3 regions of the Pseudonocardia sp. DSM 110487 genome follow, and region 3 is predicted to be linked to each of the others. Evidence: riboswitches for the same ligand, from Rfam matches in the RefSeq annotation. Region 3 holds a riboswitch; each other region holds the start of a gene.
What was found. A riboswitch is a leader RNA that binds a small molecule or an ion and turns the genes downstream of it on or off. The one in region 3 is predicted to bind thiamine pyrophosphate.
Positions count from the first base shown of each region.

Region 1: it holds a riboswitch for thiamine pyrophosphate, as region 3 does, so the genes downstream of both, thiO (glycine oxidase ThiO) here and thiC (phosphomethylpyrimidine synthase ThiC) in region 3, are expected to answer to the same signal.
Region 2: it holds a riboswitch for thiamine pyrophosphate, as region 3 does, so the genes downstream of both, K1T35_RS14975 (ABC transporter substrate-binding protein) here and thiC (phosphomethylpyrimidine synthase ThiC) in region 3, are expected to answer to the same signal.

Region 1 covers NZ_CP080521.1:9,649,602-9,660,058, reverse strand. The annotation lists gene thiE (thiamine phosphate synthase) at 284-952, opposite strand; TPP riboswitch at 1,001-1,109, shown strand; gene thiO (glycine oxidase ThiO) at 1,099-2,235, shown strand; gene thiS (sulfur carrier protein ThiS) at 2,239-2,439, shown strand; gene K1T35_RS45150 (thiazole synthase) at 2,436-3,203, shown strand; gene K1T35_RS45145 (Gmad2 immunoglobulin-like domain-containing protein) at 3,433-4,197, shown strand; gene K1T35_RS45140 (BTAD domain-containing putative transcriptional regulator) at 4,230-7,310, opposite strand; gene K1T35_RS45135 (SDR family oxidoreductase) at 7,385-8,155, shown strand; gene K1T35_RS45130 (nitroreductase family deazaflavin-dependent oxidoreductase) at 8,160-8,624, shown strand; gene K1T35_RS45125 (hypothetical protein) at 8,621-9,232, opposite strand; gene K1T35_RS45120 (peptide deformylase) at 9,251-9,823, opposite strand; gene K1T35_RS45115 (DUF3263 domain-containing protein) at 9,963-10,268, shown strand; gene K1T35_RS49670 (LytR C-terminal domain-containing protein) at 10,376-10,457, shown strand, end outside.
Region 2 covers NZ_CP080521.1:3,221,114-3,231,570, reverse strand. The annotation lists gene K1T35_RS14995 (LacI family DNA-binding transcriptional regulator) at 1-749, shown strand, start outside; gene K1T35_RS14990 (tetratricopeptide repeat protein) at 859-1,674, shown strand; gene K1T35_RS14985 (ABC transporter ATP-binding protein) at 1,593-2,351, opposite strand; gene K1T35_RS14980 (ABC transporter permease) at 2,344-3,078, opposite strand; gene K1T35_RS14975 (ABC transporter substrate-binding protein) at 3,173-4,192, opposite strand; TPP riboswitch at 4,183-4,296, opposite strand; gene K1T35_RS14970 (2-dehydropantoate 2-reductase N-terminal domain-containing protein) at 4,875-5,822, shown strand; gene K1T35_RS14965 (glycosyltransferase) at 5,819-7,090, shown strand; gene K1T35_RS14960 (right-handed parallel beta-helix repeat-containing protein) at 7,087-9,006, shown strand; gene K1T35_RS14955 (right-handed parallel beta-helix repeat-containing protein) at 9,006-10,349, shown strand.
Region 3 covers NZ_CP080521.1:9,528,711-9,539,167, reverse strand. The annotation lists gene thiD (bifunctional hydroxymethylpyrimidine kinase/phosphomethylpyrimidine kinase) at 1-818, shown strand, start outside; TPP riboswitch at 834-942, shown strand; gene thiC (phosphomethylpyrimidine synthase ThiC) at 932-2,551, shown strand; gene K1T35_RS44865 (SgcJ/EcaC family oxidoreductase) at 2,624-3,463, opposite strand; gene K1T35_RS44860 (RNA polymerase subunit sigma-70) at 3,493-4,428, opposite strand; gene K1T35_RS44855 (xanthine dehydrogenase family protein molybdopterin-binding subunit) at 4,666-6,921, shown strand; gene K1T35_RS44850 ((2Fe-2S)-binding protein) at 6,918-7,397, shown strand; gene K1T35_RS44845 (xanthine dehydrogenase family protein subunit M) at 7,394-8,209, shown strand; gene K1T35_RS44840 (serine/threonine-protein kinase) at 8,276-9,328, shown strand; gene K1T35_RS44835 (SDR family NAD(P)-dependent oxidoreductase) at 9,340-10,101, opposite strand; gene K1T35_RS44830 (transketolase family protein) at 10,113-10,457, opposite strand, start outside.

The DNA of each region.
Region 1 (10,457 bases), 120 kb from region 3:
CGCCGTGATCGGGACAGCGCCAGGACAACGCGTCTGGCAGCGGTCGGGCACGCGCGCCGGCTCCGCCTGGGTGCTCGTCGGCGACCTGCGGGACGACTCGTTCCTGCACAGTCCGCCCATCGACCGCGCGAGCGCAACGACGAGCCATCGCAGCACGCGGAGGCCGGTGGTGACCAGCCGCCGTCGCCCGCGTGGCGACCACCTGGGCTGGCTCTGGATGATCCGTTGGTACCGGGCGCGGTGGGCAGCCCGTCGCGCGCTCCGGTCGCGCTGAGCCCGCTGCTCAGGGGCGCAGCTTCGCCGCGAACGCCGCTGCCGCCGCGCGCGGGTCCCCAGCTTCGGTGATCGCGCGCACCACCACGATGCGCTCTGCGCCCGCCGCGAGCACCTCGTCGAGCCGGTCGTGGTCGATGCCGCCGATCGCGAACCACGGCCGCGATGGCGCGCGGCCGGCCACCGTGCGCACGAGGTCGAGGCCGGGGGCCGGGCGGCCGGGCTTCGTGGGGGTCGGCCAGCAGGGGCCGACGCAGAAGTAGTCCACGCCGGGTTCGTCGGCCGCGGTCGCGGTCTCGTCCGGGCTGTGCGACGAGCGCCCGATCACGACCTCGTCGCCCACCACCTCCCGGGCCCATCGGACGGGCAGGTCGTCCTGGCCGAGGTGCAGGACGTCGGCGCCTGCCGCGAGGGCGATGTCGGCGCGGTCGTTCACGGCGAGCAGGGCGCCGTGGCGGGCGCACACCTCGGCGAGGATCTCCAGCGCGGCGAGCTCGTCGCGGGCTTCGAGGGGACCGTCGGGGCCCTTGTCCCGCAGCTGGACGATGTCGACGCCGCCCGCAAGGGCCGCGTCGGCGAACTCGGCGAGGTCGCCGGTGCGGCGGCGAGCCCCGGTGCAGAGGTAGAGGCGGGCGTCGTCCAGTCGCTTGCGCACGGTGGCGCCGTCGATGCCAGGCACGTCGTGCGACGTTACGCGGACGCGCACCTCGGGGCGTAGGGTGAATGGCAGGTGACGCACGGGAGCCCGTACTGCGGGCTGAGAGGGGATCCGACAGATCCCGACCGTCGAACCTGATCCGGGTCATGCCGGCGCAGGGAGCGGAGATGATGTCGAACTCGTTGACGGTGATCGGTGCAGGCGTGATCGGCCTGTCCTGTGCGTGGCGCGCGGCCGCGGCCGCGGCCGGCCTGCGCGTCACGGTGCTCGACCCGGCGCCCGCGTCGGGGGCGTCGTGGGTGGCGGGCGGCATGCTCGCGCCCGTCACGGAGGCGTGGCCGGGCGAGGAGGCGTTGCTCGAGCTCGGCGAGGCCGCGGTCCGCGGCTGGCCCGCATTCGCGGCCGAGCTGGAAGAGGCCGCCGGCAGGTCTGCCGGGTTGCGCACCGACGGCACCGTGGTCGCGGCAACCGGCTCGGGCGACCGCGCCGAGCTGGAGACCCTCGCGGACTTCCTCGGCCGCATCGGCCGGGACGTCCAGCGGCTGTCGGGCCGGGAGCTGCGGCGCATGGAGCCCGCGCTCGGCCCGGACGTCCGCGGCGGCCTTTCGGTGCCCGACGACCTCGCCGTCGACAACCGCGAGCTGCTCGCAGCCTTGCGCGCCGCTGTCGAGCGGGCCGGCGTCACGGTCGTGGAACGCGCGGCCCGAGCCGTCCTCGACGACGGCGCACGGGTCACCGGGGTCCGCACCGACGGCGGTGACGTCGAGGCGGACCTCGTGCTCGTGGCCGCCGGAGCGCACTCGGGTTCGCTGCACCCCGCGCTCGACGGCATGGTGCGCCCGGTCAAGGGCGAGATCCTGCGGATCGCGCACCGCGCAGGCGCGTTCCCGCCACCGCGGCGCACGGTGCGCGCGCTCGTGGACGGCCGCCCCGTCTACGTCGTGCCCCGCGACGACGGCGGGCTCGTCATCGGGGCCACCCAGGCGGAGCTGGGGTTCGACACCGAGGTCACGGTCGGTGGGGTGCGCGACCTGCTGCGGGACGCCGAGCGGGTCCTGCCGGGTGTCGCCGAGTACGCGCTGGTGGAGAGCGCGGCGGGGCTGCGGCCCGGCAGCCCGGACAACCTGCCGCTGATCGGTGCGATCGGCCCGGAGGGCCTGCTCGTGGCCACCGGTCACCATCGCAACGGGATGCTGCTCGCGCCCGTCACCGCCGACGCCGTCCTGGCGCTGCTGCGCGGTGACCCCGTCCCCGACCCGGTGCGCGCCGCGGACCCCGCCAGATTTTCGCTCGCGAGGAGGTAGCACGTGCAGGTGTGGATCAATGGTGAGCGGCGCGAGCTCGCCGACGGCGCGCGCGTGCGCGATGCGCTCGCCGCGCTCGGCGCTCCCGAGAACGGGATCGCGGTCGCGGTCGACGGCGAGGTCGTGCGCCGGTCCGACTGGGCGTCCGTCGCGCTCACCGAGGGGGCGCGCCTGGAGGTGCTGACGGCGGTGCAGGGAGGATGACCATGGACGAATCGCTGCTCGTGGGGGACCGCAAGATCTCGTCCCGGCTGATCATGGGGACGGGCGGGGCCTCCAACTTGGAGATCCTGGAGCGAGCACTGGTGGCGTCCGGCACCACGCTCACCACCGTCGCGATGCGCCGGATCGACGCCGTCACGGGCACTGGGGTGATCGACCTCCTGCGGCGACTCGGCATCGAGGTCCTGCCCAACACGGCGGGCTGCCGCACGGCCGCGGAGGCCGTGCTCACCGCGCGGCTCGCGCGGGAGGCCCTCGAGACCGACCTCGTCAAGCTCGAGGTCGTGGCCGACGAGCGCACCCTGCTGCCCGACCCGATCGAGCTGCTGGACGCCGCCGAGCAGCTGGTGGACGACGGCTTCACCGTGCTGCCCTACACCAACGACGACCCGGTGCTCGCGCGCAAGCTCGAAGGCGTCGGGTGCGCGGCCGTCATGCCGCTCGGCTCGCCGATCGGCACCGGACTGGGGATCCGCAACCCGCACAACATCGAGATGATCGTCGAGCAGGCAGGCGTCCCGGTCGTGCTGGACGCCGGCATCGGCACGGCGTCCGAGGCCGCGCAGGCGATGGAGCTGGGGTGTGACGCGGTCCTCCTCGCCACCGCCGTCACGCGCGCGGGCGACCCGGAGCGCATGGCCCACGCGATGCGCCTCGCGGTGGAGGCGGGCCGCGCGGCCCGCCTCGCCGGCCGCATCCCCCGCCGCTACTGGGCCAAGGCCTCGTCCCCCGCGATCGACGCCTGAATCTGCTCTCCCTGTTCCGACGAACGGCGCGTTCGTCGGAACCCGGGGTACTCGAGTGGGTTCGGCGTGCCGGATGCGTGGGGTGCGGGGCTCGCGGGAACCTGCGTCCGGAGGTGGTGGGGTGGCACGGCGGCTCGGATGGGCGCTCGTCCTTCTCGTGGTTCTGACGGGTTGCGGCGGGCCCGCGCCAGGACCGTCCGCACCAGGACCGGTTGTGCCATCGGCCGGCGTGTCCGCGAGCCCGGCTCCCGGCACGTCGACGCCCGAGCCGGATCCCCGGGATCGCGTCGCGGTGCCCGTGTACTACATCGCCGAGACCCCGGCGGGCCTCCGGCTGCAACGGGAGTTCCACTCCGTCGTCACGGACGACCGGGCGAGCGCCGCCGTGCGCGAGATGCTCGCGGGCCCGACCGGCATCGACCCCGACTACCGCACGTACTGGCCGCCCGGCTCCGCGCTGCGGGGACCGGTCCGGCGGGATGGCGGTGCGATCGTCGTCGACCTCACGGGTGTCCAACCCGCGCGGATGGGCTCCGAGCTCGCCGAGCTCACCGTGCAGCAACTGGTGTTCACGGTGCAGGGAGCGCTGCAGGCGACCGACCCCGTCCGGATCCTCGTCGACGGGGCGACGGTGCCCGAACTGTGGGGCGCCGTCGGCACCTCCGAGCCCGTCGAGCGTGGCGACCCCTACGCGCTGCGCTCGCTCGTGCAGATCGACTCGCCGGCCGACGGTGCGCGGGTCGGCCGTCAGGTCGCGGTGCGCGGTGAGGCGGCGGTGTTCGAGGCCACCGTGCTCTGGGAGGTGCTGCGGGGCGGCACCCTTGTCCAGCAGGGGTTCACGAGCACCGCGGAGGGGCAGCGCTTCGCGCCGTTCGCCTTCACCGTGACCCTCGAGCCGGGCGAGTACACGGTCCGCATCCGCGAGGACGACCCGTCCGACGGCGAGGGGCGTCCCGTCCTCTTCGACGACAAGACGATCACGGTATCGGGCTGACTCACGCCTCGTACGGGCGTGGGTCGCGCCCATCACGGCGCGGCGGACACCGCGGTGATGATGCGGTCGACGTCGCCGCGCTCCGCGGGCGGCAGGGGCGCACCCGCGGCGGCCCGGGTGGCGGCGGCTTCGGCCAGCAACCGAGCGGCTCGTTCGCGGTCTCCGCCGATCGCGTGAGCGCCGGCCAGCCCTTCGAGCGCGAGGGCGACCGCGCGGGGATCGCCGCTCTTGCGCGCGGCGATGAGACCTTCGGTGTGGATCGCTGATGCCGACTCGGCATCCCCCCGCAGTTCGGCGATGAAGCCGAGCTCGGCCAGTATGAGCGCGGCGCCGGGATCGGACTGCATCGCCGTGTCCCACTGCAGCCATTTGCGGAGCAGTGGTTCGGCGCGGTCGAGGTCGCCTCGCCTGCGGGCGCCGAGCGCGATGCCGATCTCGGCGAACTCCTCGCCGACCGTGTAGCCCTGCTCGGCGGCGAGCCTGCGGGCCTGGTCGTGGAGCCGCTCGGCGCCTGCGAGGTCGCCGGTGAGCAGCGCGAGGCGGCCGAGCTGGCAGAGGTTGTCGGAGACGTCGGTCCACATCCCGAGCTCCTCGGCAGTGCGGACGGCGCCGCGGTGCAGGCGAGCCGCCCGTGCGTAGTCGCCCGTGATCTGCGCGAGCACGCCGAGGACGAAGCCGGCCTGCATCTCTCCCCAGCCGTCGCCGAGCTCCCGGAACAACGTGCGGCTGTGTTCGCCGTCGGCGCGCAGCGCGGCGAGGTCGCCGCGGCCGAGCGCCTGGCGGGCGCGGCTGCAGAGCGCGGCTGCAATCCCCCAGCGGTCGCCCGACTCCCGGAACAGCGCCAACGCCCTGTCGACCGGTCCGAGGCTGGCTTCCTCCGGGCCGAAGCCGATGCTGGCGTGTCCGACGTACCAGAGCGCACCGGCGAGCGCGGATCGCTCGTCCGGGCTGTTCCCGGGCTCGGACGCGGGTGCCTCGGCGCGCCCGTTCTCGTCACCGAGCCGCATGGCGACCGCAGCGCGCCAGGTCGCCGTGGCGGCCCGGGCGGGAGCCGCGCCTGCGGTGTCGAGTGCGGCGGTGAGGGAGCGGCGGGCCTCGCCGAGCCTGCCCCGCAGCACCCAGTACCAGACCAGCGCGTTCACCAGCCGGTGTGCCGCCTCAGCTGCGCCGGCCCGCACCGCGTCGTCGAGGGCAGCCCGCAGGTTCGCGGTTTCGGCGTCCAGCTGCCGCAACCCCTGCCCTTGGCCCGCGCCGCGCAGCTGCGGGGCGATGCGTTCGGCGAGCGCTGTGTAGTGGCGCCGGTGCCGCTCGCGCACGTGCTCGGCTTCCCCGGCCTCCCGCAGCCGCTCGACGCAGTAGGCGCCGACCGATTCCAGCAGCCGGTAACGAGGGCCGTCGGGTCCTTCGACGACCGAGACGAGCGACCGGTCGACGAGGCGCACCAGTACGCCCACCACGGAGCCTGCGGGCACGACCTCGTCGGCGCTCACCGCTTCGGCCGCCGCGAGCGTGCACCCGTCGACGTGGACGGCGAGCCTGCGCAGCACCACGCGCTCGTCGGTGGTGAGCAGCTCCCAACTCCAGTCGATCACGGCGCGGAGGGACTGCTGGCGGCTCGGACCGCCGCGCCTGCCGGCGGCGAGCAGCTGGAAACGCTGATCGAGACGCCGGGCCAGTTCGTGCACACCGAGCCCGCGGACGCGGGTGGCGGCGAGCTCGAGGGCCAGCGGGAGTCCGTCGAGGCGTCGGCAGATCGCGGTGACCGCTCCGGCGGTGTGCTCGTCGAGCACGAACCCGGGCGCGGCCGCCGCGGCCCGTGCGACGAACAGGCGGACTGCGCTGAACGCGAGCAGCGACTCCGGACGCTCGTCGCCCCCGTCCTCGGGCACGTCGAGGGGCGGGACCAGGTACAGCCGCTCGCCTGCCAGCCCGAGCGGCTCCCGGCTCGTGGCGAGCACCCGCAGGCCGGGTGCGGCGCGCAGCAGCTCGTCGACCAGCCCGGCGAGCGGCGCGGCGACGTGCTCGCAGTTGTCCAGCACCAGCAGCATCCGCCGATGGCTCAGCGCGTCGGCGAGCCGGGTGACCGGCGAGCCCGCGCCGGCGCCGTCGTCCCGTATGCCCAGCGCTGTCGCGACGACCTCCGCGAGCGTGCACGCCGCATCCTCGCCGGGCGGCAGCGCAGCCAGCTCGACGACGTGGACCACATCGGGCGGGTGCGCGGCCTCGAGGGCGAGGCGGGTCTTGCCGACCCCGCCCGGCCCGACCAGCGTGACGAGCCTGCCGCCGGCGAGCAGCGCACGGACCTCGCCGACCGCGTCCTCCCTGCCGATCAGCTGGGTGAACGGGACGGGTACGCGCGAGGGGGCGACGGGTGCGGCGGCCTCCAGCACCGGGTCCTGTCGCAGGATCGCCTGGTGCAGGGCGGCGAGCTCGGGGCCGGGGCTCGCGCCTAGCTCGTCGGCGAGCCGCGTGCGCAGCTCGTCGTAGTCGGTGAGGGCATCCCCCTGCCGGCCCGCCCGGTACAGCGCCAGCAGGTGCACGGCGCGCAGCCGTTCCCGCAGCGGGTGGCGGGCCACCACGCCGGCGAGCTCGGCGGCCAGTGCGTCGTGCTCCCCGAGTTCGAGCCGCGCCTCGGCCTGCTCCTCGACGGCCGCGAGCCGCTGCTCCTCCAACCGGACGACGGCGGCGCGCGCGAACGGCTCGTCAGCGACGTCGGCGAAGGCCGGTCCGCGCCAGAGCGCGAGGGCCTCGGTCAGCAGGTCGGCGCGCGCCCCGGGGTCGTCGGCGGCGCGCGCCTTGCCGACCAGCGCCTCGAACCTCCCTGCGTCGACGGCATCCCCATCGACGCGCAGCAGGTAGCCGGCGGGGCTGTACCCGACCAGTTCCTTGCCGAGTGCCCGGCGCAGCTGGGAGACCCGCGTGCGCAGCGCGGCCGCCGGATCGGCGGGTGGGGACCCGCCCCAGAGGTGCTCGATCAACGCGTCGGCCGAAACGGGCCGCCCGGGGTCGAGCAGCAGGTGGGCGAGCAGCGCACGCACCTTGGTCTCGACGATGCGCACCGGATCCCCGCCCACCGTCCACACCGCGAGGGGACCGAGCACACCGAAACGCACGACATCCACGGTATCGACCGGATCCGTACCCGATCTGGACCGGATCCGAACGCTGTGCGCGCACCGTCGTGGGCATGAACGGATACACGGGCAAGAAGGCCGTCGTCACGGGCGGGACGCACGGCATGGGACTGGGGATCGTCACGGCGCTCCTCGACGGCGGCGCGGAGGTCGTGCTGACCGGCCGCAGCGAGAAGACCCTCGAGGAGGCGAGGATCGCGCTCGCGGGGCGGGCGGCGCACGTCGTCCGCGCCGATGCGGCGGACCCGGCAGCCATCGACGCACTCGGCCTGCTGGTCGGCGAGACGCTGGGCCAGGTCGACGCGGTGTTCGTCAATCACGGGCTCGCGGAGGTCGACGAGCCGCTCGAGGACGTGACCCCCGCGGCGTTCGACCGGCAGTTCGCGGTGAACACGAGGGGCGTGTTCTTCACGGTGCAGCGCCTCGCACCGCTGGTGCGCGACGGCGGGGCGTTCGTCTTCACGACCGTCGCGAACGGCAAGGTCTTCCCGGGGATGAGCGTCTACTCGGGGTCGAAGGACGCCGTGCGGGCCTTCGCGAAGGTGTTCGCGGCCGAGTTCCTGCCGCGGCGGATCCGCGTGAACTCCGTGGCACCCGGCTTCATCAAGACCCCGACCATGGGCGTCGCCGGCATGACCGACGCAGAGCGGGTCGCGTTCGAGGAGCAGGGCAGCGTGCTGACGCCGCTGCAGCGCACGGGCACCATCGAGGAGGTCGCGCGGGCGGCGCTGTTCCTCGCCTTCGACGCGACGTTCACGACCGCGGCCGAGCTCCCCGTCGACGGCGGCTGGGGCCAGGGCATCACCGCACCTGAGCAGGGCTGACGAGATGACGACGTACCCATGGGACGACCACGGCCGGGTGACCGACAGCCCCGACCGCTCGGTCGCAGAACACGTCGAGCGGTATCTCGCCACGGAGGGACGCGACGGCTACCTCGAAGGCGGCGTCCCCAACCTCGTCCTGACCACGATCGGCCGCCGCTCGGGCGCGACACGGCGAACCGCGTTGTTCTTCGGGAGGGACGCAGACCGCTACGTCCTGGTGGCGTCCGGATCTGCCGTGAGCGCCCGCCACCCGCAGTGGTACCTCAACGTGGAGGCCCACCCCGAGGTGCACGTGCAGGTGCGGGCGGAGAAGTTCCTCGCTCGGGCCGACACGGTGACCGGCGCGGAACGTCAGCGGCTCTGGAGAGCGATGACCACGCTCGCACCGATCTACCACCGCTACGAGGCGCTGACGCCGCGCGAGATCCCCGTGGTCGTGCTGACCCGGCTACCGGCGGCGCCCTAGTCGGGCGGCGTGCGGGGAGCTCGGAGGCCGAGGCTGCGCAGCTCCAGAGCTGCGAGCTGGTGCACCACCGCCCGCTCGTCGCGCCGCCATGACGCCGCCGGGTCGGGTGCGATCCGCAGGAGAGCGCGGACCGGACGGCGGGTGATGGCGCGCAGGGCGAGCAGGTCGGAGTCGACGGCGCGGGCGGTGACGGCGGAGCGGGCCAGCCGCGCGTAGCGCACCCGCAGCGGCAGCCACATCAGCAGCAGCGGCATCGCGCCGAGCAGCACCGTCGCGACAGTGGTCCCGTACGCGACGCGTGCGATCGACTCCATCTGCTCGCGTCCGGCGTCGACGAGCGAGTCGCCCGCACCGGTCCCTGCGCCGAGCGCTCGCGCGAGGTCGTCGCCGACGAACGGCACGTTCGCCGCGGTGCGCGCCGCGTTGTCGAACGCCCCGCGGATCGACTCGCCCGCTCCGGCGAGGGTCCGGGCCGGCTGCTGCATACCGAGCACGAAGTCGTGGACCGCGCGCGCGGTCACGATCGTCAGCCAGATCCACCCCGCGGCCAGCAGGTCGGCCAGCAGCTGGAGGCCTGCCCGGCCCGGGCGCTCCGCGTAGATCCGCATGTGCCCGGAGCGTACTTCTCAGACGTCCTCGGCGTCCTGCGTTGCCGGGTCCCAGTAGAGCCCGGGCACCCCCCAGCCGTTGCGCTTGAGCATCTTCTTCGCGGCGCGCTGGTGGCGGCCGACGAGACGGTCGATGTAGAGAAGACCGTCGAGGTGGTCGGTCTCGTGCTGCAGGCAGCGCGCGAGGAACCCGCGGCCCTCCACCTCCACCGGCTTGCCGTCGGCGTCCACCCCCGTGACGCGTGCCCAGTCGGCGCGGCCGGTGGGGAACTGCTCGGCCGGCACCGAGAGGCAGCCCTCCTCGTCGTCGTCCGGGTCCGGCATGACCTCAGGCCGTTCGGACGTCTCGAGCACCGGGTTGACGACGACACCACGCACCCGCGTCCGCGTCTCCTCGTCCGGGCAGTCGTAGACGAACAGACGCAGGTCGACCCCGATCTGGTTCGCCGCGAGCCCGACCCCCTCCGCGGCGGCCATGGTGTCGAACATGTCCTCGACCAGCGTCTTCAGCGCGTCGTCGAAGGTGTCGACAGGGCGGGTTGGTCGGTGCAGGACGGGGTCGCCGATGATGCGGATGGGACGGACGGACACGTCGCGACCCTACGTGGTCCCGCGGTTTCCCGATCGGGCAGCGCGTGCCTCCCCGGTTCCTGTCCGGTTCCCGTGGTTCAATGGCCGACGCGAATGACAGGCGTGTCATTCACCCTGAGCGAGGCCCCCGAGGAGCGTGATGGAGTCGGCCACCCAACCCAGCGGGCGTGTTCCCGCCGGCGGCGCGGCAGGCGCACTGGACCGCAGGGAGCGCGAGATCCTCGCCTTCGAGGGGCAATGGTGGAAGTACGCGGGTGCCAAGGAGCAGGCGATCCGCGAGCTCTTCGACATGTCCGCCACTCGCTACTACCAGGTGCTCAACGCACTCGTCGACAAGCCGGAAGCCCTCGCGGTCGACCCGCTGCTCGTCAAGCGGCTCCGCAGGCTGCGCGCCAGCCGGCAACGTACCCGTGCGGCGCGCCGCCTGGGAATCGAGCCGTGGTGACGGCAGCATGATCGACCATCGGGTCGCCCCGGCGACTCCTCACTGACCGGAACCCCACACACGGAGGCCAGCGTGATCGAGCCCGCGACCGCAGTCGAGGTCCGGTCGTGACCACGCCAGGTGCTGGTGGCGGTCCGTCGCCGTTGCGGCTCGGTGGACTCGGGCTGATCGGCGTCGCGGTCGTCGCCG
Region 2 (10,457 bases), 3.8 Mb from region 3:
GCGCGGGGCTCGCGCTCTTCCTCTGCAACAGCGCCGAGAGCGCCGGCCGCCAGGCGAGCTTCCTCGACCTGCTCGAGCAGCAGCGGGTGGAGGGCGTGCTGATCACACCGGTCGACGTGGCCGACCCGCGAATCGGCGCGCTCGCGGGGCGCGGCACACCGGTGGTGATCGTCGACAGGGGTGCGGGTCCAGACGGCTGTTCGGTGGCCGTCGACGACGTGCTGGGCGGCGACCTCGCCGTCACGCACCTGCTGGAAACGGGCCACCAGCGCATCGCGTTCGTGGGCGGCCCGCGCGCGATCGGCCAGGTGGCCGACCGGATCACCGGCGCGGAGAAGGCGGTCGCCCGCTCGCCGGGAGCGGAGCTCGTCATCATGGAGACCGCCGCACTGAACGTCGCCGAGGGCCGCAGGGCGGGCGAGCGGATCGCCGGGATGCCGGCGGTGCGCCGCCCCACGGCGGCGTTCTGCGCCAACGATCTGCTCGCGCTCGGGCTGCTGCAGCAGATGGTGCGGCTCGGGCTGCGCGTCCCCGACGACCTGGCGATCGTCGGTTACGACGACATCGAGTTCGCCGAGGCCGCCGCCGTGCCGCTGACGTCGGTGAGCCAGCCGCGGCAGCTGCTGGGGCGCACCGCGGCCGAGCTGCTGCTGGAGGAGCGCCGCGCACCGGATGACCACCAGCACCAGCAGGTGGTGTTCGCTCCCGAGCTCGTGGTGCGCGCGTCCACCCGCCTGCGTCAGAGGTAGCTGCCACGAATGCGGCCGAGCCGCATCCGGACGCATGTGGGGACCCGCTTCTGAGGCCGAAAGGCGTATCGGTAGCGTCTGGCCGCACCAATCGGGGGAAGGGGCGGCGATGGCGTGGTGGTCGCGCGAGGGACGCGATCGCGGATCCGCCCGCCCGCGTGGCCAGGAGGACGTCGCGGGGCTCGCCGCGCGCAACGCCGACGGTGTCAGCTACTTCGCGGTGGGACGCGCCGCCGACGCGATCCCGCGCTTCGCGGACGCGTACGAGGGGTGTCTCGCCTCGCTCGGCGCCGATCACCCCCACACGCTCACCGCCGCGGGCAACCTGGCCGCGGCGTGCGTCGCCGCGGGCGATTCGCGGCGTGGGCTGGATCTGATGGCCGCGAACCTGGCCGACCGGGTACGGGTGTTCGGCGACGCCGACCCGCGCACGCTCACCGCAGCCGACGCCATGGCCTGCGCGTATCGACTGGTCGGCGAGGTGAACGAGGCGATCACGCTGTCCGACCGCGTCACAGCGGACCGCAGGCGGATCCTCGGGCCCGCCCACCCCGACACCCTCGTGTCCCGGATGGGCATGGCACTCGCCCGCGCCGCGGCGGGGGACGTGATGGCGGCCCTCACGCTCCTGGAAGTCACCCTGCACGACTCCGAGCAGGCCCACGGCGCCCGGAGCCAGCACTCGATCGCGCTGCGGGCGAACATCGCCGCCTGCTTGGCGGCGGCCGGCCGCGGCGACGAGGCCCTCGCGGCGTACCGGCAGGCCGTCGACGACTCGGCCGCGCTGCTCGGCGCGAACCACCCCGACACCGTCGCGTTGCACGAGGAGATGCTGAGCGTCGTTCAGGACGGCGCGCCGCGCAACGCCGAGAGCAGCTCCGCCTCGACCTCCGTGAACCGCGTCGAGGTGATCAGCTCCACCTGACGGGGACGGGGCAGGTCCACCGCCACCTCCCGCCGCACGCGGGTGGGCCGCGGCCCGAGCACGATGACCCGGTCGGACAGGAAAGCCGCCTCGCGGATGTCGTGGGTGATCAGCAGGACCGTCCACCCGAACCGGGCCCGGACCTCCTCCAGCCAGGTCTGCATGTCGGTGCGGGTGAGCGAGTCGAGCGCGCCGAACGGCTCGTCGAGCAGCAGCACCGCCCTGTCCTGCACAACGGTGCGCAGCAGCGCGGCCCGCTGGCGCATCCCGCCCGACAGCTCGTGCGGCCGCGCGGACTCGAAACCCTCGAGGCCGAAGGGCGCGAACAGCGCGCGGGCCCGCTCCCGCGCCGCCCGCCGCCGCATCCCGGCCACCTCAAGACCGAGCGTCGTGTTGTCCAGCACCGTGCGCCACGGGAACAGCAGGTCCCGCTGCGGCATGTAGGCGACGTGGTCGACGCGCCCGGTGGCGTCCTCACCGTCCACGAGCACGCGGCCCGCGTCCGGGAGGTCCAGCCCGGCGATCACGTTGAACAGCGTGGACTTGCCGCAGCCGCTCGGCCCGATCACCGAGACGAACTCCCCCGGCGCGACGTCGAACTCCACCCCGTCCAGCACCTGTAGTGGGCCGGGGAACGCCTTGCGCAGGCCGTCAAGTACGAGCTTGGCCTCAGCCACGGCGATACCAGGGGACGACGAGCCGTTCGACGGCGTAGGTGAGCAGGAACAGCGTCACCGACAACAGGGCCGTGACCAGCACGGCGGCGAGCACGAGGTCGGTGCGGAAGGAGTTCTTCTGCAGGCTCATGAAGATGCCGAGGCCGGCCGTCGCCCCGACGTACTCGGCGAAGATCGCGCCCGTGACGGCGTAGGTGATGCCGATGCGCAGCGCCGTGAAGAACCGGGGCATGGCTCCGGGCAGCCGCACGTAGCGGAACTGCTGCCAGCGCGACGCCCCCATGCTGCGCAGCAGGCTCGTGGCCTGCCGATCAGTGGCGGCGAACCCCTCGATGAGCCCCACCGTGATCGGGAAGAACGTGACGAGGGCGATCACCACGACCTTCGGGAACAGCCCGAACCCGAACCAGATGATCAGCAGCGGGGCGATCGCGATGATCGGCAGCGTCTGCGAGGCGACGAGCAGTGGCGTGAGGGCACGCCGCAGCCACGGCGAGAAGTCCACCGCGATCGCGATCGCCCAGCCCAACGCCAAGGACACCGCGAACCCGACCGCCGTGACCTGCAGCGTCGGCACCGTGTTGGCCCAGATCTGGTCGCGGAACGCCCAGCCCTGCTCCAGCACCCGCAACGGCGAGGGAAGCACCTGCGGCCGAACGTCCGTCGCGGTCACGTACCACTGCCACACCACGAGCCCGAGGCCCACGAGCACCACCGGCGGGCCCACCCGCGCCCACACCCGTGAGTCCGGCGTCCCAGCCTGGCGAGTCGCGCGGCCGGGCCCGGCGAGTCCCGCGGTCGGTCCGGGCGAGTCGCCCCGGTCAGGCGGGCGGGGCGAGGTAGGCATCGGTGAACCACGTGGAGAAGTCGGGACGCTGGGTCAGCGGCGCTCCGTCGGGTCCGGTGAGCGCGCCCGAGTCGAACACCCATCCCGAGTACCCCGCCCACTTCTCGGGCGTCTGCGTGCCCACGCGGCCGTTCTCGTCGCGCAGGAACCGCTCGGCGAGCATGTGCTGGCTGCGCGTCACGAGCTCCGGTTCGGTGAACGCGCCCGGGTTGGCATCCATGAGGAGCTGGGCGGCGCGGTCCGGGTCGTCGGCCGCGAGCTGGTAGCCGCGCTGCGCGGCCTGCACGAACTTCGCCGCGAGGTCGGGGTGGGCCGAGAGCCACGGCGAGTTGCCGATGAGCAGCACGTTGTAGGCGTCCGGGAACCCGTAGTCGGTGTAGGAGAACGTCTTGAGCGGCTGCCCGCGCAGCTCCGCCTCGATGCCTTCCCACGCGATGAACGGCTCGGTGAAGTCGACCTCGCCCGCGTAGAGCGCCTCGTACGCGGCCGTGCCCAGCACGACCGTCCGGAACGTGCCCGTGCCGCCCGCGTCCTGGATGACGGCCCGCATCTTGGGCTCCTCGTACGCCGCGCCGAACCCGCCGTACGTCTTGCCGTCCAGGTCGCGCGGGGACGTGATGTCGGCGCGGTCCGCCCGCACCGCGATCTGCGTGGCCCAGTGCTGCAGCACGGCCATCACGGATGTGATCTCGGCGCCCGCCGCCTTCGAGAACGTGAACGAGTCCTGGAAGGAGACGCCGAACTCGGCCGCGCCGGAGGACACGAGCGTGTCGGGCGAGGTGTTGTTGTACGGCAGGAACTGCACGTCGAGGCCCGCCTCGCGGAACCAGCCCTCCTGCTGGGCCACGAATAGGCCGGTGTGGTTGGTGTTCGGGGTCCAGTCGAGCGCCACGCGGATCGGCTCCGGGCCGCCTCCGGATCCGCAACCCGCCACCAGCAGGGCGAGTGCCGCCCCGAGGGCGGCGAGGATCCGGGATGCGCGAACGGGTCTCACGAGTTCCTCCCTACGCCGGTACTAACCGGGTCAGGTGCGAACGGTCGGCGGCCGGTCCTGCCGCCCTCTCAGCCTCGGATCGCGAGGCTCCCGTGGGTTTCGGGCGAGAATACGTGCTCGCGCCGCGGCCTGCCCACTGAGGTGGGCGGTCGCCGTGCGGCGGATCACACCTTCCCCGTCACCCGGCTGCACTCACCCGGCCGGGGGAACATTCCTGCTCCTCGCGGCGTTGGAACCGTCGGAACGGGTCCGAAATGACCCGTTCGAGTCGCCGCCGGTGACCCTTGCCGGACACAGCGTGACCACAAATCTGAGACAATCTCAGGGGACGTTGAGATAGTGTTTATCGCGTAGGGTTCCACCGGCGAACAGCCGGTCAGCGGTAGAAGTTACGACCGACCTCGACTCCCGGTGGCGGGGGCCGTCCGGCGGGGGCGCAACACCGGACGACTTCATCGGGAGCTGGCAACGGCCGCACCGAGGATCGGCTTTGACCTGCACTGATGTGCTCGAGCACTCGTCGCCCACGGATTGTTCGAGCACGCCGGTGTGCCCGGTCGATGACGACCACGGGTCGAACTGATCCCGGCGGACGACGACGTCCGACGTTCCGCCATACCCATCGGATCCGAGGCAAACCTTGCCTGCCCTCGGGTCGCCCGTCAAGAGGGGACAATTAGCAATGAGCAGGATTTTCATCATGGGTTCCGGTGTCGTGGGCGCCGCGACCGGTGAAGGTTTCCTGAAGGCCGGCCACGACGTCACGTTCGTCGACATCAACGAGGTCCGGGTGCGCGAGCTGCGCGACCGCGGCTGGGACGCGCGCACCGCGATCGACCTCGCCGACGAGCCGCAGTCACTGATCTTCCTGACCCTGCCGACGCCGAACGACGGACACCGCTACGACCTGTCGGCGTTCACCGCGGGCACCGCCGCCGTCGGCCGGGCGATCGCCGACGCGTCGGCCGAGCACATCGTCGTCGTGCGCTCCACCGTGCCGCCCGGCACCACCGAGGGCCTGGTCAAGACCACCCTGGAGGAGAGCTCGGGGAAGGTCGCGAACGAGGGCTTCGGCCTGGCGTCGAACCCCGAGTTCCTGCGCGCGGCCTCTGCCGCCGAGGACTTCGCCAACCCGTGGATGACGATCATCGCCAGCCGCGACCCGCGCAACGTCGAGCGACTGCGCTCCCTGCTGTCCCCCTTCGGCGGCGAGCTGCGCACCTTCACCAACCCGGCCGAGGCCGAGTTCATCAAGGCCGCGCACAACATCTACAACGCCACCAAGATCAGCTTCTGGAACGAGATGTGGCTGGTCGCCCAGAAGATCGGCCTCGACCTCGACCCGATCGCCGCCACCGTGGCCCGCTCGGCAGAGGGGTCCATCAACCCCGAGTACGGCATCCGCGGCGGCGCCCCCTACGGCGGGGTCTGCCTGCCCAAGGACACCCAGGGCTTCCTCGGCTTCGCCGGCACCGTCGGGGTGGACATGCCGCTGCTGTCCGCCGTGGTGGAGGTCAACGACCGCCTCGCCGCGATCGTCGACCACGAGATCGAGAAGGTCGCGCACGCCGACGCGAGCGAGCTGCGCGGCCAGAGCTCGATCCCGGGCGCGGAGCGCGAGTCGGCATGAACCTGCCCCTCTACTACTACGTGCTGGGCACGCCACTGGGCGTGCTCGGCCTGATCCGCTGGGGCGCATGGCTCGTGCGCCGCATCCCCGCGGTGCTGTACAAGCCGGTGATCAACGACCACCGGCTGCCGATCTCGATCGTGGTGCCGGTCTACCAGGAAGACCCGAAGATCTTCGCGGCGGCGATCGAGTCGTGGCTCGCCAACGACGTCGAGGAAGTCATCCTCGTCATCGACGAGTCCGACACCACCTGTCAGGACGTCGCGGCCCGTTACCCCGTCACCGTTGTCATCACCGACGTGCCGGGCAAGCGCGACGCCCTCCGCAGGGGGTGGCGGGCCGCCAGCACCGAGCTCGTCGCGCTCGTCGACTCCGACACGATCTGGGCCGACGACGTCGCCGCCCAGGTGGCCAAGCCGTTCGCCGACCCGCGCATCGGCGGGGTGGGCACCCGGCAGTCCGTGTACGGGTCGAAGGGCTTCCTCGCCCGGATCACGGACATGTTCCTCGACCACCGCTACTTCGACGAGAACGCCAGCCAGAGCCTGCTCGGCAAGGCCGTCTCCTGTCTCTCCGGGCGCACCGCCGTCTACCGGCGCGAGCTCCTGCTGGAGATCGAGGACGACTTCATGAACGAGACGTTCTGGGGCGTCCAGTCGCTCTCCGGCGACGACAAGCGGCTCACCACGCTGATCCTGGAGCGGGGCCACCTCACCTACATGCAGCGCACGGCCGAGGTCTGGTCCACGTTCCCGGACCGCTGGCGCACCTTCTTCCGCCAGCGGCTGCGCTGGGCGCGCAACACATGGCGCTCGGACCTGCGGGCGCTGTCCAAGCCGTGGGTGTGGCGCCACCCGTTCCTCGCCTACACCATGATCGACAAGGGTCTGAGCAGCTTCACGCTCTTGCTCGGGCCGGCCGCGATGGTGTTCGCCATCGTCACGCAGAACTGGATCCTCGCGGGCGTGCTGCTGCTCTGGTGGCAGGTCAGCCGCGCGGCCAAGCTCGCGCCCCACATCCGGCGCAGGCCGTCCAGCTTCTTCTTCGTGCTGGGCTACGTGGCCGTGTCATGGCTGATGGCGATCATCAAGATCACCGCGCTGGTCACAATCCGCAAGCAGGCCTGGCTCACGCGCCAGGTCGCGGTGGAGAACGGCGAGGTCGTGCGCACCTCGGTCGAGCAGCCCGGCACCGACCACCACGACGACGATCACCACGACAACGACCACCACGACAACGTCATCCCCTTCCGGAGGGCAGCGGCATGAACACCGGCACCACCAGCAAGCGGTGGGTCGGGCGGATCCTCGCGACGGGCATGACCACCGCCGTCGGACTGGGGCTCGCGGCAGGCACCGCGCTGGCCGCCCCGGCCGCGGCCGCCGCGCCCGTCACCCACGCGGTGGCCCACACCGCAGCGACCCAGGCGGCGGCCCAGCCGACCCAGGTGATCACCCCCGATACCACGGCCTCGGTGCGCAGGGCGTGGGAGTCCCGCGGCCGCCCGCACCGGATGGCGATCGTGCGGGACTTCCGCATCGACCTGGCCGTCGACGGCCGCGTCACCCGCCAGATCGGCCGGGCAGGCGGCACCGTGACCATCTCCGACCTCGACCGCGCCCTGCCGGCGGACTGGCTGAAGGTCACCGACGGCACCGCAACGCTCGACGCCGCTCTCGTCCTCACCCGCAGCACCGCGTTGCAGTTCGGCGGCCCCGGCAGCCCCGTGCGCACCCTGCAGCTCGTGGGTGGCGCCACCGCGTCCGATGCCGCCTCGATCCACACCGGCGGCGGCCGGGTGGCCCTCAACGGGATCACCGTCACCTCGGTCGACCCCGCCACCGGTCAACCGCTGCCCGCCACCGCGAAGGGCCGGCCGACGATCGTGGCCAACGGCGGTGGCCGCCTCGACGTCACAGACAGCACGCTCAACGACCTCGGCGCCGTGTCCGACGACACCCCCGGAGCCGACGACCGCGGCACCGCCGCCGTGGCGTTCCGCACCGGCAGCACCGGATCGCTCGTGCGCACCACCGTGGCGCGCGGCAGCACCGGGGTGCAGCTGTCCCACTCCCAGGGCGTGCACCTCGACCAGCTGACGGTCGCCGACTCCGCGGAGAACGGCCTCGTGCTGGGCGGTGACCAGGGCACCGCGATGAGCGGGATCCGCGCCACCGGCAACGGCGAGAACGGCGTTCTCGTCTCAGGGGAGAGCGGCGGGCGCCCGATCACCGGCATCAGCACGAACGCCAACGGGGCCTTCGGCGTCGCGGTCGTCGGCGAGACCGGAACGGAGGTCTCGGCTGTCGACACCGTGGCCGACCAGGCGGGCGGGCTGCGGATCTCCCGCTCCACGAACATCACGGTCACCGGCTACACGGCCACCGACCAGCGCATGGGCGTGTTCACCCACGTCCACAGCTCCGGGATCGTGCTCGACGGGGTCCAGACCACAGGGGGCGCCCGCGGGCTGGTCGTCGAGAAGAGCACCAGCACGCTCGAGGCGAGGAACTCGACGTTCAGCGGAGCCCGCGTGGCAGGCGTGGCCGTCAACGGCACCGACATCGCGCTGAACGGCGTCCATGTGTCCGACTCCCGGTCCGGCGTGCGCGTCGACCGCGGAGCGCACGACGTCCGCCTCACCGGGCTCACCCTCGACGGCGGGCACGACGGGCTCGTCACCGCGGCAGGCACGTCCGGTCTCGTCGTCACCGACCTCGCCGTCAACGACGTCGAGTCGGACGGCGTGCGCAGCTTCACCCCGGACGCCCGCATCACCGACGCGCAGATCAGCGGCGGCGGCACCGGGCTGGACCTCGCGGCGGGCGCCACGATCACGAACTCGACGATCACCGCCGCCCGGGAGGGGATCCGCTCCCGCTCCCCCGAGCAGGTCTACGTGTCCGACGTCACCGTCGACACGACGGAACTGGGCGTCAACACCGCGGAGGGCAGCCCGTTCACGCTCGTCAACTCCAACGTGCACGCACTGGAGTCGGTGCGCGGCGTGATCAACCAGCAGGGCGCCAACGACCTCAGCCTGCCCCCGCTCAACCTGCTCGGCGCGATCGGCGTCCCGCTGATCGTCCTCGCAGTGGTGCTGGAGGAACTGCACACCTACCGCCAGCGCCGTCTCGGCGGCACCACCCGGCGCCGCCGCCCACCACTCCCGCTGGAGGCGTGATGAAGGCCCTCCGTCGGGCGGTGCAGGTGATCGTCACCGGCACCGTCGCAGCGGTCCTCCTCGCGGGGTGTGGTGCGCCCACACCGCCGCCGCTGGAGCGCCGCCAGGTCCCCGCGGCCGTCACCGACAACCCTGGGCAGCCGTGCGTGCAGGAGGCCCCCGCCGCCGACGCCCCGGCAGCACCCGCGCCGGCCGGCCTCGACGTCCGGTACGACCGCAGCACGAACCTGATCGACGTCGTCGGCGGCACCGGGGTGACGCTCCCGGCGATCGCGTCCGCCGTGGGAGATCCCGCCGCACTGCGCGAGGTGGCCCCCGGCGAGTGGCAGCTCGGCGCCGACCTCGTCGTGCGCGGCGGGGCCGAGCTGCAGATCAGCGCACCGCAGGTCCGGTGGCTCAAGCTCGCGAGCGAGCCGGGCCGGTTCGTCTCGGTCGAGGCGCTCGGTGGGAAGCTCGACATCACCGGCTCCTGCGTCACGTCCTGGAACGAGGCGCAGGGCACCGTCGACACCGGCTACGACGACGGCCGCAGCTTCCTGCTCGCCCGCGACGGCGCCCAGATGACGATCAGCCACGCCGAGCTGCACTACCTCGGCCACGGCGACGTGGAGTCCTACGGACTGTCCTGGCGCACGGCCGGCACCGGCGGCGGGATCAGCGACAGCCTCGTGTCGAACCTCTACTACGGCCTCTACACCTACGAGGTGAGCGGCCTGTCCGTGCTCGACAACGAGTTCCGCAACAACGTCCTGTACGGGATCGACCCGCACACCGGATCGACCAAGCTGGACATCGAGCGCAACGTCGTGCACGACAACGGCAAGCACGGGATCATCCTCGCCGAGGACTGCGTCGACAGCGTGATCCGCGACAACGTCGTCTACCGCAACGCCCACCACGGGATCGTGCTGTACCTGCGCTCGGACCGGAACCTCGTCGAGGGCAACGAGACCTTCGGCAACCAGTCCCAGGGCATCAACATCAACGAGTCCGGCGGCAACACGCTGCGCAACAACGAGGTGTACGACAACGGCGAGACCGGCGTCGGGATCACTCAGCTGGCGCAGGGCAACGTGGTGGAGGGCAACCAGCTGCGCGGCAACCAGCAGGACGGCCTTCGCGTGGTCAGCGAGTCGACCGCCACCTCCGTGCAGAACAACATCATCGCGGAGAACGCCCGGTACGGCGTGTACGTCGACACCAGCGGTGCGGTCGACCTCACCGGCAACACGATCACCGACAACAGCTCCGGCGTCATGACCACCGGCGACCCGGTGACCCCGCCGAACGCCAACGAGGTGAGCGGCAACAAGAACGCCGACGTGGTCGCCGACCGCGGATAGCCCACGCATCGAGACCACGACTCGCGTGCACCCAGACCGCGACTCGCGGACGGGGAGAACCCCCCACCCCCATCCGCGAGTCGCGCTGTGAGTGCACGCGAGTTGCGT
Region 3 (10,457 bases):
CCGTCATGACGATCGCGGGCACCGACTCCGGCGGCGGCGCGGGTGTCGCGGCCGACCTGCGGGCGATGGCGGCCTGCGGGGCGCACGGCTGCGTGGCCGTCACCGCGGTCACCGTGCAGAACACGCTCGGTGTGACCGGCGTCCACACGATCCCGCCGGAGACGGTGGCCGCCCAGATCGAGGCCGTCGCCACCGACATCGCGCTGGGCGCGGTGAAGACCGGCATGCTGGCCGACACGCCGATCATCGAGGCGATCGTCGGCGCATGCGACCGCGTCGGCATCGGCGGTGAGGGCATCCCGCTGGTCATCGACCCGGTCGCGGCCTCGATGCACGGCGACCCGCTACTGGCCGACACCGCGCTCGATGCCTACCGCACACTGCTCTTCCCACGCGCCGTGCTGGCCACGCCCAACCTCGACGAGGTGCGGCTGCTGGCCGGTGTCGACGTGCACGACCGCGCGGCCCAGTACGAGGCGGCCAAGGTGATGCACGCGTTCGGGCCGCGGTACGTGCTGATCAAGGGCGGGCACCTGCGCGAGGACACCGACGTGTGCGTCGACCTCCTCTACGACGGCCACACCTTCACCGAGCTGCCCGGGCCCCGCTTTGCCACCGGCAACACCCACGGCGGCGGCGACAACATGGCCTCGGCCATCGCGTCGGGGCTCGCGCGCGGCATGGAGGTGCCAGAGGCCGTCGTGTTCGGGAAGCGCTACGTCACCGAGGCCGTGCGGCACTCGTACCCACTGGGCAAGGGGCACGGCCCCATCTCGCCGCTGTGGACGGTCCGGAACTGGTGGGAGCAGACCGTCTGAACCTCGCAACACAACTGAACACACCGCGGGAGCTCGTGCGCGCAACGGGCTGAGAGGGCATGTGCAGCCGACCGCAGAACCTGTCCGGGTAATGCCGACGTAGGGAGAGAGCGATGACCGCAGTCGCGCCGTCCGTCACGACCGGGCCCATCAGGGGCTCGCACAAGGCGTATCTCGAGGGACCGGACGGGCTGCGCGTCCCCGTCCGCCGCATCGAACTGTCCACCGGCGAGCACCACGACGTCTACGACACGTCCGGGCCGTACACCGACGACACCGCCCCTATCGACCTCGCCGCCGGGCTGCCGCCGCTGCGCGCCCCGTGGGTCGCGGCCCGCGAGCCGGGCACCCAGCTGTCGTACGCCCGCGCCGGGGTGATCACGCCGGAGATGCGGTTCGCCGCGATCCGGGAGGGTGTCGACGCCGAGCTGGTGCGGTCGGAGGTCGCCGCCGGGCGCGCGGTGATCCCGGCCAATCGCCGTCACCCGGAGTCGGAGCCGATGGTGATCGGCAAGAGGTTCCTCGTGAAGGTCAACGCCAACATCGGCAACTCCGCCGTGACGTCCTCGATCGAGGAGGAGGTCGAGAAGATGGTGTGGGCCACCCGGTGGGGCGCCGACACGGTCATGGACCTCTCGACCGGCAAGCAGATCTCCGAGACGCGCGAGTGGATCCTGCGCAACTCGCCGGTGCCGATCGGCACCGTCCCGATCTACCAGGCGCTGGAGAAGGCGGGCGGGGATCCCGCGGAACTGTCGTGGGAGCTGTATCGCGACGTCGTGATCGAGCAGTGCGAGCAGGGCGTCGACTACATGACGGTGCACGCCGGTGTGCTGTTGCGCTACGTGCCGCTCACCGCGAAGCGCGTCACCGGGATCGTGTCCCGTGGCGGCTCGATCATGGCGGCATGGTGCCTCGCGCACCACCGCGAGTCGTTCCTCTACGCGCACTTCGAGGAGCTGTGCGACATCCTGCGGGCATACGACGTCACGTTCTCCCTCGGTGACGGGCTGCGGCCCGGCTCGATCGCCGACGCGAACGACGAGGCGCAGCTCGCCGAGCTGAAGACGCTCGGGGAGCTCACGGCGATCGCCCACTCGAAAGACGTGCAGGTGATGATCGAGGGGCCGGGGCACGTGCCGCTGCACAAGGTCGACGAGAACGTGCGGCTGGAGGAGGAGTGGTGCGGCGAGGCGCCGTTCTACACGCTCGGCCCGCTCGCCACCGACATCGCGCCCGGATACGACCACATCACGAGCGCGATCGGCGCGGCCCGGATCGCGCAGGCAGGCACCGCGATGCTCTGCTACGTCACGCCGAAGGAGCACCTCGGCCTGCCGAACCGCGACGACGTGAAGACCGGCGTGATCACCTACAAGATCGCCGCCCACGCCGCGGACCTGGCCAAGGAGCACCCGCGGGCCCAGGCGCGGGACGACGCGCTGTCCGCCGCCCGGTTCGAGTTCCGCTGGCTCGACCAGTTCCACCTGTCCCTCGACCCGGACACCGCGCTCGCCTTCCACGACGAGACCCTGCCCGCCGAGCCGGCGAAGACCGCGCACTTCTGCTCCATGTGCGGGCCGAAGTTCTGCTCGATGCGCATCACGCAGGACGTCCGCGACTACGCCGAGGCCAACGGCCTGACGACGGTCGCGGCGATCGAGGCCGGCATGGCGGAGAAGGCGACGGAGTTCACGGAGAACGGCGGGAGGATCAACCTCCCATTGGCCTGAGGGAGTAGGAATGCTCTTCGATCCTGCAGAGGATTTTCCTGCGCAGGAAAATCCTCTGCAGGATCGAACTCGTCACCGGTCCGGTCGCAGGTCCAGTAGCGCCGTCCCGGTCTCGTGGTCCACCGGGTAGGACACGTGTTGGTGGATCATCTGCCAGCCCTGCTCGCCCCGCCGGAACACCCGCGTGCCGCGCGACCAGTTGTCGAAGGGCTTCCCGTCGGGGCCGTTGCCGGTGATCTGGTCGAGCCCCCACGACACCGCCAGGTCGTCGCGGGTCAGGACCGTCAGCTCGGGGATCGTCCAGTGGATGTCGGCGCCGCCGCCCGCCTCCAGGCCGGCCTTGCAGACCTCGCGCACGGACTCCTTGCCGACATATTCCAGCCGCGTGCCGTGCTCGTAGGAGACGACATCGTCGGCGATCCGCTCCATCATCCCGTCGAGGTCGCCGGCGGCGGTCTGCTCGAACCAGCGGTTCTGCACCGCGCGGATCTCCTCGGCCGCCTCGTCGGGGACCGCTTTCTCGTCGGGGAACGAGTGGTGCTCGTGCGCCACCACCCAGCGCCCGTTCTCCTTGCGCAGGCCGAACGTGATCCGCAGCCTCTGCTCCGGGTGGGCCGCGTGCTGCGCTGCGGTGCCGCAGCGCAGCAGCGCCCACGCGAACGCCACGTCCTCGCCCGCCGTGACGTCGAGCTCGACGATCTCGAACGTCGCTCCCTTCGCCTGCCATTCGAAGAAGCCCGGCCACGTGTCGCGGTAGGCCTCGATGCCGCGGGCGCCCTGCTGGGGCGGCGGCACGTCGAACATCACGATGTCAGCTGTGTGGTCGGCCAGCACCTCGTCGAGGTCGCTTGCGTGCACGGCGCCCGCCCACCGCTCGATCAGGTCCCGGATCTCTTGCTCATCGGTCTTCATGCCCGGTCAACCCCGGGCAGCGCCCGAACTCATCGCTCGATCCGCCGCGGGAGCCCGAAGCGGGAGAAATCGGCCTCCAGGAACGCCACGACCTCCTGCACGACGCCGCCGCGCACCGTGAGCACGTCGAGCCCCATCGGGACGTAGGCGGTGCCGTCCCACGAGTAGGTGGCGAACGCCGGCATCCCGTTCGCGGACGTCGGCAGGAAGCGCCACCGGCAGGTGAGCGGTCCGGTGACCAGGAACTCCCGGATGGCGTCCCGCCCGGCGTACCACTCCGGCAGTGGCGGCATCGAGTAGCGCGCGTCCTCGGCGAGCATGGCCACGATCGCGTCGACGTCGCCCGCCTCCCACGCGGCGGCGTAGCGGCGGGCCAGCTCGGCCGTGCCCGCCGCGTCCCGGTCCGGCGCCGGTCGTTCGCGCGGCGTGCGGGCGCGCTGCAGCGCGCTGTTCACGGCCGCGACCGAGGTGTCGAGCAGGCCGGCCGTCTCGGCGGCCGAGAAGCCCAGAACATCCCGCAACAGGAGCGCGGCGCGCTGCAGGGGCGGCAGGTGCTGAAGCGCGACGAGGAAGGCCAGCTCCACGCTCTCCCATGCGACCAGCCGCTCTGCCGGGTCGAGCTGCTCGGTGAACGCCATCCGGTCGTCGGGCAGCGGTTCCAGCCAGCGCACCTCCTGCGCCTCGCCGGGCGTCAGGGCAGTCGGCAGCTCCCGGCGGGCGGACCGCCCGAGGAACGTCAGGCAACGGTTGGTGGCGATCTTGTACAGCCACGCCCGCACCGATCGCCCGCGGTCGTCCAGGCGGGCCTCGAAGCCGGACCACGCCTGCCAGGCCCGCAACCACGTCTCCTGGACGACGTCCTCGGCGTCGGCGAGCGAACCGAGCATCCGGTAGCAGTGCGCGGTGACCTCACCGCGGAACGGCGCGACGGCGGCGGTGAACTCAGCCTCGACGGTGGATGCCACGCACCCATGGTGGATCAGGCAGCAGGTCCACTGCCGCGCGCCGCATGTGGTGATCATCGCGCGGGTGCGTCAGCGGCCACATGTGGCCGCCTGCGCACCAGGCCGGCGATCATGCCTATTTCCACAATCGGTGCGTGATCGGCCCGGCGCGCGCTGTGAGCGGCCCGGCACCCCGGTCTTCCGCCCTGCGATCGTCGTGCGCGCGGTACCGCGGATCGGGGGCTAGCATCCCCGGCGATGAGCATCATGGGCACGCGCGTGGTCCGTACAGAGGATCCGGTGTTCCTCTCCCGCGGCGCGACATACACCGACGACCTGACCGACGAGCGGCTGACCGGTGCACTGCACCTGACGCTCGTGCGGTCTCCGATGGCACACGCTCGGATCACCGGGATCGACGTCGAGGCGGCCAAGGCCGCGCCCGGCGTCGTCGGGGTGTTCACGGCTGCCGACCTCGACCTCTCGCCGGCGCTGCTGTTCCCAGCGGCGAACCGGGCGATGGTCCGGCCGTTCCTCGCCACCGACCGGGTGCGTTTCGTGGGGGAGCCGGTCGCGGCCGTCCTCACCGAGCACCTGTACCAGGGCCAGGATGCGGCCGAGCTGGTGGAGATCGACTACGATCCACTGCCGGCCGTGATCGGCCTGAAGGAGGCGCTGGCCGACGAGGTCGTGCTGTTCGACGAGGCGGGCACCAACCTCGCACTCGCCTTCGACGACCAGCAGTTCGACGATCACCTGTTCGACGACTGCGATGTCGTCGTCACGCGCGAGATCGTGAACCAGCGCCTGGCTGCGGCCCCGCTGGAGACGCGCGCCGCCTCGGCCGCGTGGGGTGACGACGGGCGGCTCACGCTGTTCGCCTCATCGCAGAACGCGCAGATGGCCCGCGACGAGGTGGCGGGCTGGCTCGGCATCGAGCCGGCGCAGGTCCACGTGATCCTGCCGGACGTCGGCGGCGGGTTCGGCGCGAAGATCGGGGCCGACCCGACGTTCGCCCTGGTGGCGTGGCTCGCCAAGCAGGTCGGGCGGCCGGTCCGGTGGACGGAGACCCGCTCGGAGAACATGACCGGGATGGTGCAGGGCCGCGCCCAGCTGCAGACCATCACGATCGGCGGGCGCCGCGACGGCACCGTCCTCGCCTACCGCCTCGACGTGCTCGCGGACGCGGGCGGCTACCCGGCGATCGGCGCGTTCCTCCCGTTCTTCACGCGGCAGATGGCGCCGGGCGTGTACGACATCCCGAAGGTGGAGTCGCGGGCGCGCGTGCTCGTCACCACCGCCACGCCCACCGGCGCCTACCGCGGCGCCGGTCGCCCGGAGGCCACCGCGGCGATCGAGCGGGCCATGGACCTGTTCGCGGCCGAGATCGGCATGGACCCGGCCGAGGTGCGCAAGCGCAACGTCGTGGCGCCGGACAAGTTCCCGTTCACCACCAAGGGCGGGGCCGTCTACGACACCGGCGAGTACGCCGAGGCGATCGACCGGGTGCTGGAAGCGGCGGGGTACGCCGAACTGCGGGCCGAGCAGGCCGCGCGGCGCGAGCGGGGCGACGTCATGCAGCTCGGCATCGGCGTCTCCTCGTACGTCGAGATCACCGGCGGCGGCGAGTTCCGCGAGGACGCAGCGGTCGAGGTGCACACCGACGGGACGGTGACCGTGCTCACCGGTACCTCACCACACGGTCAGGGTCATGCGACGGCGTGGGCGATGCTCGCGAGCGAGCACCTCGGCATCCCGATCGAGAAGATCACCGTCAAGCACGGCGACACCGACCTGATCCCGCGCGGCGTGGGCACGATGGGCTCCCGGAGCCTGCAGACCGGCGGCGTCGCTGTGTATCAGGCGGCCGGCGAACTGGTGGAGATTGCCAAGCAGCGCGCCGCCGACCTCCTCGAAGCGAGCGTCGACGACCTCGAGGTCACGGACGGCCGGGTCACGGTCAAGGGCACCGGCACCGGCGTCGATCTCGCCGAGCTGGCCGCGAAGGAGCAGCTGCGCGTCGAGACCGCGTTCGACAGCGGGGCCGCCACGTTCCCGTTCGGCGCGCACGTCGCGGTGGTCGAGGTCGACGTCGAGTCGGGCAAGGTGGTGGTCGACCGGATCACCACGGTCGACGACGCAGGCCCGGTGCTCAATCCGCTCCTCGCGGAGGGGCAGCGGCACGGCGGCATCGCGCAGGGCATCTCGCAGGCCCTGCTCGAGGAGGTCGTCTACGACGCCGACGGCAACCCGCTCACCGGCACGTTCGCCGATTACGGGTTCCCGTCCGCCGCCGAGCTGCCGAGCTTCACGTTGGTCGACATGGCGACGCCCACGCCGCTGAACCCGATCGGGGCGAAGGGCATCGGCGAGGCGGGCACCATCGGCGCCACCCCCGCGGTGCAGAGCGCGGTGATCGACGCCCTGTCGCACCTCGGCGTCCGCCACATCGACATACCGACCACCCCGCTGCGGGTCTGGGAGGCCATTCAGGCCGCGGGAGGCGCCAAATGACCGAGAAGGTCCAGATCACCGTCAACGGCGAGACGACCACCGCCGAGGTCGAGCCCCGACTGCTGCTCGCGCACTACCTGCGTGACGTCGTCGGGCTCAAGGCCACCAACATCGGCTGCGACACCACGTCCTGCGGCGCGTGCACGGTGTTGCTCGACGGCGAGTCGGTGAAGTCGTGCACGGTGCTCGCCGTGCAGGCCGACCAGCAGTCGGTCACCACGATGGAAGGGCTCTCGCCCGACCCCGAGCACCTGCACCCGGTGGCCGCGGCGTTCCATGCCGAGCACGGGCTCCAGTGCGGGTTCTGCACGCCGGGCATGGTGATGGCCACGGTCAGCCTCCTGGAGGAGAACCCGCACCCCACCGAGCGGGAGGTGCGCGAGGGCCTCGAGGGCAACCTCTGTCGCTGCACCGGCTACCACAACATCGTCCGCGCCGTGCTCGCCGCGGCCGAGTCCAGCGGGAGCCGTACATGATCCCCGTCGGTTTCGACTACGCCCGTCCCGACACCGTGGACGGCGCCGTGGCGCTGCTCGCCGAGCACGGCGAGGACGCCACGCTGCTCGCCGGCGGTCACTCGCTGCTCCCGGTCATGAAGCTGCGGCTGGGCGCGCCCGAGTTGGTGATCGACATCGGCAAGCTGACGGAACTGCAGTACATCCGCGTCGAGGGCGACGAGGTGGCGATCGGCGCAGGCACCCGGCACCGCACCGTCGAGGCTTCCGGCGTGCTGGCCGCCGAGTGCCCGCTGCTGCCCGCCGTCGCGCGCACCGTTGGCGACCCGCAGGTGCGCCACCGCGGCACGCTCGGCGGCTCGCTCGCCCACGCCGACCCGGCCTCCGACCTTCCGGCCGCCGTGCTCGCGCTGGGCGGCACGGTGGTGCTGCGCAGCCCGCGTGGCGAGCGGCAGGTGCCGATCACCGGCTTCTACACCGGCGTCTTCTCGTCGGTGAAGGAACCGGACGAGCTGATCGTCGAGATCCGGGTGCCGCGCACCGGCGGCGCGGGCTGGGCGTACGAGAAGTTCACCCGGCGCGCCATGGACTGGGCGATCGTCGGCGTCGCCGTGGTCGACGGCAGGGTGGGGCTGGTGAACATGGGCCCCACGCCGCTGCGGGCCTCCCAGACCGAGGCCGCGCTCGCCGACGGCGCCTCCATCGAGGAGGCCGCTGCGGTCGCGGCCGAGCGCACCGAGCCGCCCACGGATCTCGCGGCCACCGCGGAGTACCGTCGCCACCTCGCACGCGTGCTCACCCGCAGGGCGCTCACGACTGCCGCCAACGGGTGACGCACATCCGGGTCCAAGTTTCCCGGATCCGTGCGTAGCTGCCCCGTACGGGGGAAAGACTTCGGCATGGCCCCCGACGAGGCTGCTGCGTTCGGCGACGTCCCACGTGTCGTCGCCGGCCGCTACGAGCTCGGGTCGGTGCTCGGCGCGGGATCCTCCGCCGTCGTGCACCGAGCCCGTGACCTGCGGCGTGGTGTCGAGGTAGCGATCAAATGCTTCCGGCCTGGTGGGACGGAGCGAGATCTGAGACAGCAGCGCCAGGAGATGGCGCTGCTCGCACGTCTGGACCATCCCGGCCTCGTCCGGTTGCACGACGGCGGGCTCGTGGATCAGGGCCCGTTCGTCGTCACCGACCTGGTCGAGGGGCCGACGCTCGCGGAGCGGATCGCCTCGGGCCCGCCGCTCGCCCCAGGCGCGGTGCGCCGCCTCGGCGCCCACCTCGCCGACGCGCTGGCCTACGTGCACGGGGCGGGCATCGTGCACCGCGACGTCAAGCCGGCCAACGTCCTGCTCGGCAACGGCGGGCGCCCGCGCCTCGCCGACTTCGGCATCGCCCGCGCGCTCGAGGCCACTCAGGCCACTGCCGACGGCTGTGTCGTCGGCACCGCGGCATACCTGGCTCCCGAGCAGGTGCGCGGGGAGCACGTGGCCCCGGCCACCGACGTCTACGCGCTGGGCCTGGTGCTGCTGGAGGCGCTGACCGGCCGCCGCGAGTATCCCGGCGCAGCGGTCGAGTCGGCGACGGCGCGGCTGTACCGCTCCCCGGTGGTGCCCGCAGGGCTGCCGGCAGGGCTCGGCACGGTCCTGACCGCGATGACGCAGGACGATCCGCGCCGCAGGCCTCCCGCCGCCGCCGTGGCGGCCGCGCTCGCCGCCGACCCGGCATCGCCCGCCGCGGCGCTGGGGCTCGGGTCGCCGATGCGGCCCCGGGTCGTCCGCCACGGGCGGCACCGGCTCGGCCGTCCTGGCACGCGGCCCGTCTCGCGCCTCGCGCTCGCGGCACTCACGGCGATCGTCGCGATGTTCTCCGTCGCCGCCGCGCCGGCGACCCCGGCCTCCCCGATCACGGCGGTGGTCGACGTGGACAACCCGATCCAGCTGTCCCTACGGATCCGCTGAGGCGCCCCGCCTCAGTGGATGTGGGAGCCACCGTTCACGTCGTAGGTCGCCCCTGTGATGTAGCCCGACTCCTCGCGGCACAGGTACGTGATCAGGTCGGCCACGTCCGTGACCAGGCCGTTGCGGCCGACCGGGATCCCTGCGACCAGCTCTGCTCTGCGCTCCCCGTCCAGCGCGTCGCCAGCGATGTCGGTGTCGATCAGGCCGGGAGCCACGCTGTTGACGGTGACGCCCTGCGGGCCCACCTCGCGGGCCAGCGCGCGGGCGAAGCCGAGCTGCGCGGCCTTGGCCGCCGAGTAGGCGACCCCGCCGAACACCCCGCCGCCGCGCTCGGCCGACACCGAGGAGAGGAACACGACGCGGCCGAAGCCCCGCTCGACCATGCCGGGAACCAGTCGCCGCGTGATGTTGTAGGCGCCGCGCACGTTCACGGCGAAGATCCGGTCCCACTCCGGGCCGTCGACGTCGAGGAACCGCGTCGGCGACGTGATGCCCGCGTTGTTGACCAGCGCGCCGACCGCCGGCGCGTCGGCCGTGAGTACGTCGGCCGCGGCGGCCACCGAGGTCTCGTCGGTGACGTCGCAGGCCAGCCCGAAGGCCCGGACGCCGTGCCGGTCGGCGACCTCGTCCGCGGTGTCCTTGGCGCCGGCCTCGTCGAGGTCGAGCACGGCGACGTTCCAGCCCGCCGCGGCGAGGGCGTGCGCGGTCGCGCGGCCGATGCCGCGTCGGGAGGCGGCGCCGGTGACGACGGCCGTCCGGTCGGTGACGGTCATGCTGCTCCTGTTCAGAGTGCGGCCCTGACGCGCGCGCAGAGCGCGTCGGTGGACAGGCCGTAGCGGTCGTGCAGTGTGGGCAGTGCGCCCGCGGCGAGGAACTCGTCGGGCAGGGCGGCGGTGACGATCCGGGCGCTGCGGCCCGCGTAGGCGACGGTGGCGGCGACGGCCTCGGACAGCCCGCCGACCACCGTGTGGTTCTCGGCCGTGACCACGAGGCGGTCCCCGCGCACCTCGCGCAGGATCGCCTCGGTGTCCAGCGGCTTGATCGTCGGGACGTGCAGAACGGCCGCGTCGACTCGGTCGGCCTCGAGCCGGGCCGCGGCCTGCAGCGTGCGCGTGGTCATCAGGCCGGT